Regions from separate parts of the Massilia sp. LXY-5 genome, predicted to be linked through region 2. Evidence: predicted binding sites of a transcription regulator. Region 2 holds the regulator's gene; the other holds the start of a gene.
What was found. Region 2 encodes LexA, which represses DNA repair genes until DNA is damaged. Its sites were predicted from a motif close to ACTGTATNNNNATACAGT; they were not measured.
Positions count from the first base shown of each region.

Region 1: the regulator LexA is predicted to act here: its motif matches at 3,185-3,202, upstream of dinB (DNA polymerase IV).

Region 1 is NZ_JBNNEH010000006.1:84,429-91,954, reverse strand. Features, by position in the region: gene ACI48I_RS18860 (TonB-dependent receptor) at 1-873, shown strand, start outside; gene ACI48I_RS18855 (S8 family peptidase) at 1,262-3,076, shown strand; gene dinB (DNA polymerase IV) at 3,226-4,302, shown strand; gene ACI48I_RS18845 (recombination-associated protein RdgC) at 4,389-5,285, shown strand; gene ACI48I_RS18840 (catalase) at 5,375-6,976, opposite strand; gene ACI48I_RS18835 (asparaginase domain-containing protein) at 7,088-7,526, opposite strand, start outside.
Region 2 is NZ_JBNNEH010000002.1:360,822-368,347, reverse strand. Features, by position in the region: gene ACI48I_RS05125 (replicative DNA helicase) at 1-654, opposite strand, end outside; gene rplI (50S ribosomal protein L9) at 771-1,223, opposite strand; gene rpsR (30S ribosomal protein S18) at 1,260-1,550, opposite strand; gene priB (primosomal replication protein N) at 1,586-1,879, opposite strand; gene rpsF (30S ribosomal protein S6) at 1,910-2,305, opposite strand; gene lexA (transcriptional repressor LexA) at 2,537-3,172, shown strand; gene ACI48I_RS05095 (sel1 repeat family protein) at 3,223-4,083, opposite strand; gene ACI48I_RS05090 (tetratricopeptide repeat protein) at 4,046-4,912, opposite strand; gene ACI48I_RS05085 (cystathionine gamma-synthase family protein) at 4,920-6,161, opposite strand; gene purF (amidophosphoribosyltransferase) at 6,177-7,526, opposite strand, start outside.

The DNA.
Region 1 (7,526 bases), on a different contig from region 2:
TTCAATACGGTCGTCAACGAAAACGTGGTGCAGATCGGCGACACCGGCGTGAACACCAGCAAGGCGAAGGTCAGCTGGGACCTGTCCGGTACCTACAAGCTGACCCCGTCCGTAAACGTGTATGGCCGCGTCGCCACCGGCTTCCGCGCGCCGAGTATCGCGGCGGCCTCGGCCTCGGTGCCGATCACGGTGGCCGATGCCGAGACCATCACCTCGGTCGAAGCCGGCGTGAAGGCCGACCTGTTCGACCGCCGCGGCCGGGTCGCCTTCTCGGTCTACGACTACACGGTCAAGGACCAGCAGCTGACCGTCGTGGGCGGCAACTCGAACGTCAACCGCCTGATCAACGCGGATAAAACCAAGGGCCGCGGTGTCGAGCTCGACGTCGAGGCGGCGATCAGCCCGTCGCTGCGCGTGACCGGCAGCACCAGCTACAACTACACGCAAATCCGCGACGCCAGCCTGTCGGTGAACCGCTGCGGTTCCTGCACCATCCTGGATCCGATCAACGCCGCCAACCGCGTCGTCATCAACGGCAACATGCTGCCGCAGGCGCCGCGCTGGATCGTCAACGCCACCGCGCGCTGGAGCGCGCCGGTCGCCGACGGCGAGGTGTTCGTGTTTACCGACTGGTCGTATCGCAGCAAGATCAATTTCTTCCTGTACGAAGCGGCCGAGTTCACCGGCAAGCCGCTGACCGAAGGCGGCCTGCGCCTGGGTTACACCTGGGCAAATGGCAAGTATGAAGCGGCCGTGTTCGGCCGTAACATCCTCGACCAGCGCCGCATCACGGGCGCCATCGACTTCAACAACCTGACGGGCTTCACCAATGAGCCGCGTACCTGGGGCGTTCAATTCAAGGGTAACTTTTAATTACAAGAAGCTGACAAAACGCAGCTGACGGTTAAAAAACCTGTGGTGTCCGTAAATGGCCGCGCTCTGCGCGGCCTTTTTTATGCCTGTTTCATAAGCAGATGTCTTGCCTTATATACCAAGTAATGATTGTTGCGACGATGATAATGAAAGCCTGCCGTATGTTATTTGGCGTACATACAAAACCTTCAAATAAACGATGTTTTTGTTAAATCAACATGCGAAAGTGTTGCGAAAGCGCTGCACACGATTCGAAATTCCCCACACGCATGATTACTCCGCAGTACATTTTCCGAGCCGCCACTCGAGGGCACATCGGCGACCAGCCGGTGAACATAAACCAAGGCAATCACGCCTTGACGGAAAACTACACATCGAAGGGCTCAACATGAAGTCGACGCAATCGATTTACCCGAGTTTGTTGAAAGTCGCTGTAGCTGTCTCCATCGCCACCGCCTCGCTGGGCTTCGGCTCCGCCATCGCCGCAGGCAGCGCGCCTGAAGCCCAGGCCGCGGGCACCACGCAATATATCCTCCACACCGACCGCCTGATCGTCAAATACAAGGATGCCAACGTCGGCAGCGCCAAGGCCACCGTGCCGACGGCCATGACGGCGGCACGCCAGGCGATTGCCGACCGCGCCGGCCAGCAGTTCGGCATGCGCCTCCAGGCCCTGCACCATATCGCCACCGGCGCCCAGGTGCTGAAGATCGACCGCAAGGTGTCGCTGCAGGAAGCGTCGGCGCTGGCGAAGGAACTGATGGCACGCGACAGCTCGATCGAATACGCTGAGCCCGACCGCATCATGACCAAGATGGCCACGGCCAACGACCCGTATTACGCGCAGCAGTGGGATTACACCGACGCGACCGGCGGCCTGCGCCTGCCCGGCGCCTGGGACCTCTCGACCGGTACCGGCGTGAACGTTGCCGTGATCGACACCGGCTACCGTCCACACGCCGACCTTTCCGGCCAGTTCGTCGGCGGCTACGACTTCATTTCCGACACCGCGGTGGCCAACGACGGCAACGGCCGCGACGCCGACCCGTCCGACCCGGGCGACTGGATCGCCGCCAACGAGTGCTACGCCGGCAATACCGCACAGAACTCGAGCTGGCACGGCACCCACGTGTCCGGCACCATCGCCGCCAAGACCAATAACAGCCTGGGCATCGCCGGCGTCGCCTACAACGCCAAGATCGTGCCCGTGCGCGTGCTCGGCAAGTGCGGCGGCTACACCTCGGACATCGCCGACGCGATCATCTGGGCCTCGGGTGGTACCGTGACCGGCGTGCCGGCCAACGCCAACGTGGCCAAGGTCATCAACATGTCGCTCGGCGGCGGCGGCGCTTGCGATACCACGACCCAGAACGCGATCAACAGTGCCCGTTCGCGCGGCACCGTCGTCGTCGTCGCGGCCGGCAACGAAAACCAGAACGCCAGCAACTCGAATCCGGCCAACTGCACCGGCGTCATCGCCGTGGCGGCAACCGGCAAAACGGGCGCGAAGGCATCGTATTCGAACTACGGTACCGTGGTCGACGTGGCGGCACCAGGCGGCGACGGTGCCAACAGCATCCTGTCGACGCTCAACAGCGGCACCACCACCCCGGGTTCCGACAACTACGTCGGCTACCAGGGCACCTCGATGGCGACCCCGCACGTTGCCGGCGTGGCTGCACTGATGCTGTCGAAGAACCCTGCGCTGACGCCGGACGACATTGAAGCCAAGCTCAAGAGCACCGCACGCGCTTTCCCGGGCACCTGCTCGCAGTGCGGCACCGGTATCGTCGACGCGGCAGCCGCCGTCGCCGCCGCCAGCGGCGCGACCGCGCCGACGATCTCGGAAACCGAGTCGAACAACACGATCTCGACCGCGAACGCGATCTCGACCAGCGGCACCACCGTCAACGGCACCATGAGCGCCTCGACCGACAGCGACTACTTCGTCGTCCAGCTGCCGCCCGGTAAGACGCTGACCGCCACGATGACCCCGGGCCTGTCGACCGCCGACTACGACGTGTACAGCTACAACAGTGCAGGTACGCAGCTGACCGCCAGCGAAAACGGCGCCGGCGCGACCGATACCGCTTCGGTGGTGAATAACGGCAGCACCACCGCGCCAGTCTATGTGCGCGTGAAGTACTACAGCGGCGGCACCGGTTCGACCAACGGCAAGTACACGCTGAAGGCGACCTGGTAATTTCCCTGCTTGCGTAACAAAGCCCAAAGACGCGCGGCTTGCCGCGCGTCTTTTTTTGCCTGAAGCGCCCTCCCTGCGCCCCTTGCAACAAAATCCAATTGACGAGATACTGTACGGAATTACAGTAGTCGGCCCCGGCCGCCGCCAGAGTGAACGTCCCCGCACGTAAAATCATCCATTGCGATTGCGACTGTTTTTATGCCTCGGTCGAGATGCGCGACGATCCGTCCCTGCGCGGGCGTCCGCTCGCCGTGGGTGGCCGGCCCGACCAGCGCGGCGTCGTCGCGACCTGCAATTACGAGGCGCGCCGCTTCGGCATCCATTCGGCGATGGCGACCGCCCAGGCCATGAAACTGTGCCCGGAATTATTGGTCATTCCGCCGGCGATGGAGAAATACCGGATCGCCTCGCGCCAGATCATGGAGATCTACAGCGACTACACGGACCTGGTCGAACCGCTCTCGCTCGACGAAGCCTACCTGGACGTCTCGAATTCCCCGCACTGCAAGGGCAGCGCCACCCTGATCGCGCAGGAAATCCGCAAACGGATTTTCGAGACCGTCGGCATCACCGCCTCGGCCGGCGTGGCGCCGAACAAATTCGTCGCGAAAATCGCCAGCGACTGGAACAAGCCGGACGGCCTGTTCCTGGTGCGGCCGGAAGAAGTGGATGCCTTCGTCTCGGCGCTGCCGGTGAAAAAACTGCACGGTGTCGGTAAAGTGACGGCCGCCAAGCTGAATAAACTGGGTGCGCAGACCTGCCTTGATTTGCGCGGCTGGACAATGCAGGAGCTGCAACACCACTTCGGCAGTTTTGGTGCGCGCCTGCATGACCTGTGCCGGGGCATCGACAACCGCGAAGTCAGCCCGGAGCGCGAACGCAAATCGGTCAGCACCGAGGAAACGTATACCAACGACGTCCCCGACCTGCCGGCCTGCCTGGCGCTGCTGCCCGAGTTATATGAACACCTGCTGGGCCGGATAAAACGTGCCGGTGCCGAAAAATTCATCAATAAGCTGTTCATTAAAATCAAATTTTCCGATTTCCAGCAGACCACCGTCGAGTGCGTCGCCTATGCACCGCACCTGCCCACCTTCGCGCGCCTGATGGAGACCGGCTGGCTGCGTGCCAGCCGCCCCGTACGCCTGCTGGGCGTGGGCGTGCGCCTGGGCGACAGCGAACATGTCGAGCAGCTGAGCCTGTTTGACGAACACGCAACACATTAAAACGTTGTTGTTGCCACGTGAAAATGTGGCGACATCAGCGTGTAGAATGTCGTTCCCCTGAAATACTGAGACAACAGAAAGCAACTATGTGGTTCAAGAATCTTCAGATTTACCGCCTGCCCGCACCATGGGCCTTCACGCCTGAACAGATGGAGGAGGCGCTCGCGCCACTGGCCTTCACGCCGGCGAACAGCAATGAACTGCTGCGCCAGGGCTGGGATGCGCCGCGTCCGAACGGCGGCCTGGTTCACGTCGTCAACAAGCAGATGCTGATGATGCTCGGCACCGAAAAGAAGCTGCTGCCGAGCTCGGTGATCAACCAGGTCGCCAAGGCGAAAGCGGCCGAGCTGGAAGAGCAGCAGGGCTTCCCGCCAGGCAAGAAGGCGATGAAAGAACTGAAGGAACGCGTGGCCGACGAACTGCTGCCGCGCGCATTCACGATCCGCAGCAATACCTGGACCTGGATCGACCCGGTCAACGGCTGGCTGGTTGTCGATGCCGCCAGCCCGGCCAAGGCCGATGACGTGGTCAAGCTGCTGCTGAAAGGCGTCGACCGCATGCCGCTCGAGTCGCTGCGCGTGCAGCGTTCGCCGGTGGCCGTGATGACCGGCTGGCTGGAAGCCGACGAGGCGCCATATAACTTCACGATCGACCAGGACACGGAACTGCGTGCCACCGGAGAGAGCCGCGCGGCTGTCCGTTACGTGAAACACTCGCTCGATCCGGACGACATCCGCCGCCACATCGCCGCAGGTAAACAGTGCACGCGCCTGGCCATGACCTGGAACAGCCGCGTCAGCTTCGTGCTGACCGAATCGCTGGCGATCAAGGGCATCAAACCGCTGGACGTCATCAACGAAGGCGGCGCCGTCACCAACAGCGACGACGAGCGTTTCGATAACGACATGATGCTGATGACCGGCGAGCTGGCGAAGATGCTGGCCGACGTGGTGGAAGCCTTGGGCGGCGAAGCCAAGGCCTAAGGCTGTTGTTGTTGGGGCGGCTCTGCCGCCCCCATGCGTAAAACGGACCCTCGCGGGTCCGTTTTGCTTTCATACGGCGCATCAAGCGCTTATTTCGCGCTGGCCACCTCCTCACTGGTTGCCGGCTCCTCGCTCCTGCCGTCGGTGTAGGTCGCGCCCTGGCGGTTCTCGTGCGGCATCGGCTTGCCTGGCAGCGGCGGCAGCGCCTTCGCCTTCTCGAGGTCGATGCCGGCGATCTGCGCCACGCGGCGCCCGTAATCCTCGTCGCAATGCCACAGGTGCCATACCATGCGCAGCTGTACGACTTCAGGGCATTGTTTCAGGTCGCCGCCGACATTGTTGACGAGTTCCTCGCGCTCCCAGTCGGCGAAACTGCGGTAGCGGTCGCCCGCCTGCTTGTAGTCGCTGCGCGTATTCGTTGTCTGGTAGCGGCCGAGGTGGCCTTCGACATACTGGTGATAATCGCGCTGCGGCTGCGGCGCCTCCTGCGTGCCGCCCAGCAGGCTCGGCTCGTAGTTGATGTGTTTATTTTCTCCGCTGTCGTCGACCACATACGTCATCTGGCCGTCGCGCTGGTTGGTGCGGGGGCGGGCACGTTCCTGCGGCGCATTGATCGGCAGTTGCAGGTAATTCGGGCCGACGCGGTAGCGCTGGGTGTCGGAATAAGAGAGGGTGCGGCCCTGCAGCATCTTGTCGTCCGAAAAATCGACGCCGTCGACCAGCACGCCGGTGCCGAAGGCCGATTGCTCGGTTTCCGCGAACACGTTGTCTGGATTGCGGTCAAGCACCATGCGGCCCACCGGCAGCAGCGGAAACTGGTCTTCCGGCCAGCGTTTGGTGTCGTCCAGCGGGTCGAAGTCGAGTTCGGGATGCTCGCCGTCGGCCATGATCTGCACGCAGAATTCCCATTCCGGATAATCGCCGCGCTCGATTGCGTTATACAGGTCGCGCGTGGCGTGGCTGGTGTCGTGCGCCTGGATCTCGGCCGCCTGGGCGGCGGTCAGGTTGCGCACGCCTTGCCGCGGCTGCCAGTGGAATTTTACGAGGTGAGCCACGCCCTGGTCGTTGACCAGTTTATAGGTGTTCACGCCCGAGCCTTCCATCTCGCGGTAATTCGCCGGGATGCCCCAAGGACTCTTCACCCAGGTCACCATGTGCAGCGCTTCGGGAGAATTGGCGACGAAATCATAGAAGCGCCACGGCTCCTGCTGGTTGGTGACCGGATCGGGTTTAAAAGCGTGGATCATGTCCGGGAATTTAATGGCATCGCGAATGAAGAACACCTTTAAATTGTTGCCGACCAGGTCCCAGTTGCCCTCGACGGTTTTCAGTTTGACGGCAAAGCCACGCGGGTCGCGTGCGGTTTCCGGTGAGTCCTTGCCGCCGATAACGGTCGAGAAACGGACGAACACGGGCGTTTGCACCCCGGTCTCGTTCAGTACCCGCGCACGTGTGTATTTGCTGGCCGGTTCGCCGCCGATGGTGCCATAGGCTTCGAAGAAGCCGTGGGCACCGGTGCCGCGCGCATGGACCACGCGCTCGGGAATGCGCTCGCGATCAAAATGGGTGATCTTCTCGATGAACTGGTAGTTCTCGAGCGTGGCCGGACCGCGCTCGCCGACGGAGCGCAGCGACTGGTTATCGCGCACGGGGTGGCCCTGGCGCGTAGTCAGGATGGGACGGTCTGACATGGAAACTCTCCTCTCGGTTTCAGGGAGAGAAAAGTATAAAAACTTTACCGACAGGGCAGCGCTCTGCTGCCCTGTGGAATTTTTATTTGATGCTTTTGAGTATTGCTGCTGTTACAGCGGTTCGAACACGCCGGCGGCGCGGTTCTTGGTCACGTTGTTCCAGGCGAACACTTGCCCGTTCATGGCGACATACACGCCGGGCGCCAGCGTCTGCGCCACACCGCAGGCAAAGCCGAGATTGAAAAGGGCGTCGGAGTTGGCGATCTCGTAGGGGATCATGGCGCCGGTGAGCACGATCGTCTTGCCGAGGTTCGCAGCGCCGAGCACGGCGGCCGTTTGCGGCATCGTATCGGTGCCATGCACGATGACGATCGCCTTTTCGCCGGCAGCCTGGCAGGCGGCGAGCACGCGCTGGCGGTCGGCATCCTGCATGTCGAGCGAATCGAGCAGCGGCAGCACTTCGAGCGCGACCGGAATGGTCAGGCGCGCACGTTTGATTACCTCCGGCATGTGGCTTTCGGAAAAGCCGAGCACACCGTTCAGCTCATTG
Region 2 (7,526 bases):
CACGATGACGAGGTCGCCCGGCTGCAGGCCCGAGGTCATGCGGTCGAGGTCGATGAAGCCGGTCGGCACGCCGGTGATCTCGCCCTGGTTTTCGCGCGAATACAGTTCGTCGATGCGCTCGACCACCTGGGTCAGCAGCGGCTGGATCGGATTCCAGCCCTGGGCCCCCCGGGCGCCGGACTCGGCAATGGCGAAAATCTTCGATTCCGCCTCGTCAAGCATCTGCTTGACTTCCTTGCCTTGCGGATTGAACGCATTGCCGGAAATTTCGTCGGCGACCGTGATCAGTTTGCGCAGGATGCCGCGGTCGCGCACGATCTCGGCGTAGCGGCGGATGTTGGCGGCGGAGGGCGTGTTCTGCGCCATCGCATTCAGGTATTGCAGGCCGCCCACGTCCTCGGCCTTGCCGAGCGAGACCATGGCCTCGTAGACGGTGATCACGTCGGCCGGCTTGCCGCTGTTAATCAGGCGCACCATCTGTTCGAAGATGATGCGGTGGTCATAGCGGTAAAAGTCGTCCGCGTGCATGAAGTCGGCAATGCGGTCCCAGGCCGCATTGTCGCGCAGCAGGCCGCCGATGACGGACTGCTCTGCTTCGATGGAATGCGGGGGAATGCGCAGCGATTCGATCTGCGGATCTGCGGGGGTATTCATGGCGGGCATTATACCTCCTCCGTCATACCGCTGAAATAATTGGGGAGAATCTGGCAATAAAAAAGCCGGGCAAGCCCGGCTTTTTCTTTTAAACAACAGCGTGCTGCGTGCTGTGCTTAGGCAGCTTCGCCCACGACAGCGATCGTGATTTCCACGACGACGTCGGTGTGCAGCGCGACGGCAACCGGGTGCTCGCCGGTGGTCTTCAGCGGGCCGGTCGGCAGGCGCACTTGCGCCTTTTCGACTGCGAAACCTTGCTTGCTCAGGGCTTCGGCGATGTCGAAGTTGGTGACCGAACCGAACAGACGACCGTCGACGCCGGCTTTCTGGGCGATGCTGATGGTCATGCCGTTCAGCTTTTCGCCTTGGGCTTGCGAAGCGTTCAGCTTTTCAGCAGCAGCTTTTTCCAGCTCGGCGCGCTTGGCTTCGAACTCGGCCTTGGCCGATTCGGTGGCGCGGCGGGCCATCTTTTGCGGGATCAGGAAGTTACGTGCGTAACCGTCCTTGACCTTGACCACGTCGCCCAGGTTGCCGACGTTAACAACTTTTTCCAAAAGGATAACTTGCATATTTTTCTCCAGGATATTCTGATCTGTACGACGGGATTAACCGTGGTGCAGGTCGGTGTACGGCAGCAGCGCGAGGTAGCGTGCGCGCTTGATCGCGGTGTCGACCTGGCGCTGGTAGTGCGCCTTGGTGCCGGTCAGACGTGCAGGCATGATCTTGCCGTTTTCCTGGACGAAGTCCTTCAGGGTGTCGACGTCTTTGTAATCGACCTGTTCCACGTTTGCAGCGGTGAAGCGGCAGAACTTCTTGCGCTTGAACAGCGGGTTCTGCTGTTTGCGCTTGAGTTTTTCTTTGGCTTTGTTTTTGTCGAACTTTTTACCGAATGCCATTTGAGGCTCCTGTATCTAAATGGTGGCCGCTAGTCTTAAGCGGCGGCACTAAAATCAATGATGTGAAACACCAGGGCTTTACTGTTGCGATTCTTCCTGGCCAAAAATCCCGTGAACTGGTGTGCGGCGCCCAGTTCTGCGCTGGCGAAGCGGCCCGAAATTTCTCCCGCGGCGAACGCGGCAATTTCGAACTCGACCAGCCTGTCCACCCCTGCCTCGACCTGCTGCGAACTGTGCATCAGGATTGCCGAGACGACCGGCACGCCGGCGGGGGTATAGCGCAGTACGTCGCGTTCAGCAATCGTCGCGACGACTTGTAACTGGTTCACTGCGAGTTCACGATTCCTGGCAAGAAAAATTTAGGCAGCAGCTGGGGCCGGGGCTGCAGCGGCCGCTGGGGCTTCTGCGCGGTGGCTCTTGGCTGCGTCTTCGCGCTGGACCGACTTCATCATTGGCGATGGAGCGGTTTCAGCTTTCTTCATCTTCACGGTCAGGTGACGCAGCACGGCATCATTGAACTTGAATGCGGTTTCCAGCTCGACCAGGGTCTCGTTGTCGCACTCGATGTTCATGCAGATGTAGTGTGCCTTCGGCAGCTTCTGGATCTGGTAAGCCATCTGACGACGGCCCCAGTCTTCGACGCGATGGATGTTACCGCCGCGTGCGGTGACGCTGGCCTTGTAACGCTCGATCATCGCCGGGACTTGCTCGCTTTGGTCCGGGTGGACGATAAAAACGATTTCATAATGACGCATGCAACACTCCTTGAGGACGTTTAAACAAATGCCCACCTCGGCGTCAAGACGAGTGTGGGAAGGGAAAGCCGGCAATTATAACGCGGATGGCATGAAGGCGCAATCTCCCGCCGGCGTCGCCCCGGCGCGACACCTTGCTCGACAGGAAATGTTAAAAAATGAGGATTTCCCTTGCATTCGCCGAAATACTGTACAAAAATACAGTCTGAATCATTAACCTGTGGCAGATCCATGCTCAAGCTCACTGCAAGGCAACAACAGATCCTTGAACTGATCAAGGAAGCGATCGACAACACCGGCTTCCCGCCGACCCGTGCCGAGATCGCGAAAGAATTGGGCTTCAAATCGGCCAACGCCGCTGAAGAACACCTGCAGGCCCTGGCCCGCAAAGGCGCGATCGAGATCGTCTCGGGCACCTCGCGCGGCATCCGCCTGATCGGCGCTTCCCTGCCCGATCCGGTGCCGACCGTACCGGCCGCCCTGCTGATGTCGCTGCCGCTGGTCGGCCGCGTCGCTGCGGGCTCGCCGATCCTGGCACAGGAACACGTCGAAGCCACTTACAACGTCGACCCCGCCATGTTCGGCGCGCGTCCCGATTTCCTGCTGAAGGTGCGCGGCTGGTCGATGCGCGACGCCGGCATCATGGATGGCGATTTCCTCGCCGTCAAAAAGATCGACAGCGCCAAGAACGGCCAGATCGTCGTGGCCCGCATCGGCGAAGACGTCACCGTCAAGCGCTACCGCAAGACCGGCGAGACCATCGAACTGCTGCCGGAAAATCCGGACTTCAAGGTCATCCGCGTGGAGCCGGGCGACGATTTCGCGCTCGAGGGCCTGGCGGTGGGATTGATGCGCAGCTGGCATTAAGCGCGGCTGGGTATGAAAAAGCCGCTGACGCGGCTTTTTTAACGTCGGCGTTATTTGTTGGCCTGGCTATAGTTGTGCTTTCGCGCCTCGATGTCGCGCGCGCGCTCGGCCGAAGGACCGCCCTCGATGATGGCGTTGTGCTCCTTCACATAGGCCCCTGTCGCGCTGCGCCAGGCTGCGACATCGGCCAGCACCAGCTTGGCCGCGACTTTCGCCTCTTCCGACAGGTTCTCCTGCACCTGGGTAAGATGGGTTTGCGCGCGCTCCGTCTCGGCGGCATTCATCAGCTTCACGATGTCTGCCGGAATGCGCTTTACCAGCGGCGAGGCTGCATTCAGGTTTTCCACGAAACCGTTGTAGCAGCTCTGCCAGCTTGCAATGGCTGCCGATACGCGATCGATCTCGTCGCTCTGCTTCGATATCGCGGGAATGCGCGGTGCGGGACAAGCATATTTCCCGGTTTTCAAGTCGCTACCGTCGTAGCCGCTTAACCAATAATCGATGTCGGCCCGCCGTTCCGTGCGCTGTTGCATGACGACGAGCGAGCTGGCCGCCACCGCATTGCCTTTCGCAGCGGCTTTACGGAACCATGCCTGGGCCTTGGCCTCATCCACGACGCCGGCTTCGCCGTACCAGTACATCTGGCCCAGGTGTTGCTGTGCATCGGCATTGCCGGCATTTGCCAGCCTGGTGTACAAGGTCAGGGCTTCCGTATAGCGCTTCTGCTCGAACAGCGTGTTGGCGGAAGCGAGATCGTTGGCGGCAGCAGCGGGAAGGCTGACAAACAGGAAGGCAGCGTACAGAAGTTTTTTCATGGCGGTAACGAAATGAGCAGGGCCCATCATACTGCGAGAAGGGCCGCCACTCAAAGGATCACTTGCCGGTCGTGATGCGCGTGTTCGTGCTTCCATGCAAACGCATCTCGTTGTCGCGCACGTTCCGAATCGTGTCCAGTTCCAGCTGACGCTTGCGCCGCAGGTTCTCCTCTTTCACGAATGCCTGGGTCGACTTCTCCCAGGCGTCGCGCTGGGCTAACGTCGCGTCGGCTTGTGTTTGGGCATCGAGGATGATCTTGCGGTAGGTCGGCTCGATATGGGCACGCACGCGCTCGAACTCCGCGGGGCTCATCATGTCGAGGACGTCTTGCGGGATCACTTTGCCCGGTGGCATCGCGGAATTGAAGTTACTGACGAAGCCGTTGTAGCAGGTCTGCCATGTTGCAACAGCTGCGCGGGTGGCCTCGATCTCCTCATTGGTCTTCGACAGGACGGGAATCGCCGGCGCTGGGCAGGCGAATTTTCCCGAGCGTAGCTCTTCACCACGATATTCGCTCATCCAGTAAGCGATTTCCTTCTCGCGGGTCTTGCGCCGTTCGAGGATAGCCAGCGATTCCTTTGCGTCGGGGACGCCTGCCGCCGCGGCTTTGCCGATCCATTCGCGGGCAGCGTTCAGATCTTGCGCCGTACCGTCGCCATACCAGTACATCTCGCCAAGGCGGAATTGGGCTTCGGAATTACCGGCGCGCGCGGCCTTGGTAAACAGCGGCAGGGCCTTCGCATAATCCTTGGCTGCCAGCAGGCGATTCGCGTCAGCGAGATCGTCTGCGCTTGCACTAAGGCACACGAAAAGTAAGGAGAGTACATAACGGCGCATGGAATCGTCCTGTCGGAAATATTGTAGGCCGATCATAAAACCGTAATGTTTTAAAGGCAACGCATTCTGCGTGCACATGCGTTGCATTTTTACATCATACGTCCAGTGCGACGCGGAAATCCTCCAGCAAATCGTCGGCATCCTCGATGCCCACCGATACCCGGATCAGCGACTCGGCAATGCCCATGCTGGCACGGCGCTCGGCACCCATCTCGAAGAAAATCGTGTGCGCGACCGGAATCACCAGCGTGCGCGTGTCGCCGAGGTTGCTTGCGGGGATCGCCAGGTTCAGGCGGTTCAGGTAATCGAAAGGATCGATATCCGCGCGCAGCTCGAAGCTGAGCAGCGATCCGGCGGCGCGGAACAGCTCGGTGCTGAGGCCGTGTTGCGGATGCGAGGGCAGGCCCGGATAGTGGACGGCCGAGACCCGTTCATCGGCTTCGAGCATCTGCGCCAGCGCCAGCGCATTCGCGCAGGTGCGCTCCATGCGCAAGGCCAGCGTTTCCGCGCCGACCGCGATGTGGTGCGCCGCTTCCGGCCCGAGGGCGGCGCCGAAATCGCGCAGGGCCTTCGCGCGCAGCTGGGCCATGCCCTGGGCGGCGGGCGGCTGCTTGCGGAAATTCGCCGCGATATTCGGGAAGGCGCTCCAGTCGAACAGGCCGGTGTCGGTCAGCGCGCCGCCGAGCGCGATGCCATGGCCGGCGATCGACTTGGTCAGCGAATTGACGACCAGCCCCGCCCCCACCGCTTTCGGGCGGAACAAATACGGCGTGGTCATGGTGTTGTCGACCACGTACAGGATGCCGCGCGCGCGGCACAGCTCGCCGATACGGGCCAGGTCCGCCACCTGGGTACGCGGATTGGCGATGGTCTCGACGAACACCAGGCGCGTATTTTCCTTCAGCACCGCCTCGACATTGGCCACATCGGTCGCGTCGACGAAATCGACCGCGACGCCCTGCCCCGCGACCGTCTGCCACAGGCTGTTGGTGTTCCCGAACAGGAAGCTCGACGAGACGATGTGGTCGCCTTCTTTCAGCAGCGCCTGGAACAGCGCGCCGATGGCCGCCATGCCGGTGCCGAAGCACAGCGACGACACCCCGTCTTCCATCTTCGTGATCTTGTCTTCCAGCGCGGACACCGTCGGGTTGCCCTGGCGACCGTAGCGGAAGCCCGGCTCCTTGCCCTGGAATACGGACGCCAGCTGGCGCGCATCGTTATAGCCGAATGCGACCGAGGTGTGGATGGGTTTGTGCAGCGAGCCCTGCTCGATCGCCTTGCGGCGGTCGTTGTGCAGGATCGTGGTCGTGAAACCGTAGTGTTTTTTTTCGCTCATGGCAGTGCAGGTGAATTATTCGGCGGGGACCGCTGGATTCAGGTTCAGCTGGGTACGCACCACGTCTTCCTGCGAGACACCCTTGCCGCCGTTATGGCGCGCAGTCTCCAGGTTGTCGAGGTAGGCCGGGGTCACGTCGCCGGTCACGTAGACGCCGTCGAAGCACGAGGCCTCGAAATTGGTCAGCGCCGGATTCACGTCCGAGATCGACCGCTTCAGGGCATCGATATCCTGGTAGACCAGGCGGTCGGCGGTGATCTCCTCGCACACTTCCTCGACGGTGCGGCCGTAGGCGATCAGCTCGTCGCGGGTCGGCATGTCGATGCCGTAGACGTTCGGGAACAGCACCGGCGGCGCGGCCGAAGCGAAGAACACTTTGCGGGCGCCCGCTTCGCGCGCCATCTGCACGATCTCGCGGCTGGTGGTGCCGCGCACGATCGAGTCGTCGACCAGCAGCACGTTCTTGCCCTTGAACTCGGAGCCGATGGCGTTCAGTTTCTGGCGCACGGATTTCTTGCGCATCCCTTGCCCAGGCATGATGAAGGTACGGCCGATGTAGCGGTTTTTAATGAAACCTTCGCGGTATTCGACGCCGAGCTTCAGGGCCAGCTGGATCGCCGCCGGACGCGAGGAATCGGGAATCGGCATCACGACGTCGATGTCCTCGACCGGGATCTCCTTGCGGATCTTGTCGGCCAGGTATTCGCCCATCTTCAGGCGGGTGGCGTAGACCGAGGCACCGTCGATCACCGAATCCGGACGTGCCAGGTAGACGTACTCGAAGGCGCAGGGATTGAGCGACGGGTTTTCGGCGCACTGGCGCTCATGCAACAAGCCATCCTCGCCGATGAACACGGCTTCACCCGGGGCGATGTCGCGAACGAAGCGGAAACCGATGCCCTCCAGCGCCACCGATTCGCTGGCAACCATGTATTCGGTGCCGTTCTCGCCCTCGTTCATGCCCAGGCACAGCGGACGGATGCCGTACGGGTCGCGGAAGGCGAGCATGCCGTGGCCGGCGATCTGGGCCACGACGGCATAAGCGCCGCGCACGCGGCGGTGCACAACCCCCACCGCCTTGAACACGGCTTCGGCGTCGAGCGAATAGCCGTTGGCCGCTTCCTGGATCTCGTGGGCCAGCACGTTGAGCAGCACTTCCGAGTCGGAATTGGTATTGATGTGGCGGCGGTCGTTGCGGAACAGCGCCTCCTTCAGCTCGGCCTGGTTGGTCAGGTTGCCGTTGTGGGCCAGGGTGATGCCGAAGGGCGCGTTCACGTAGAAGGGCTGGGCTTCTTCCTCGCTCGACGAGCCGGCGGTCGGGTAGCGGCAGTGGCCGATACCGGTATTGCCCTGCAGCGAACGCAT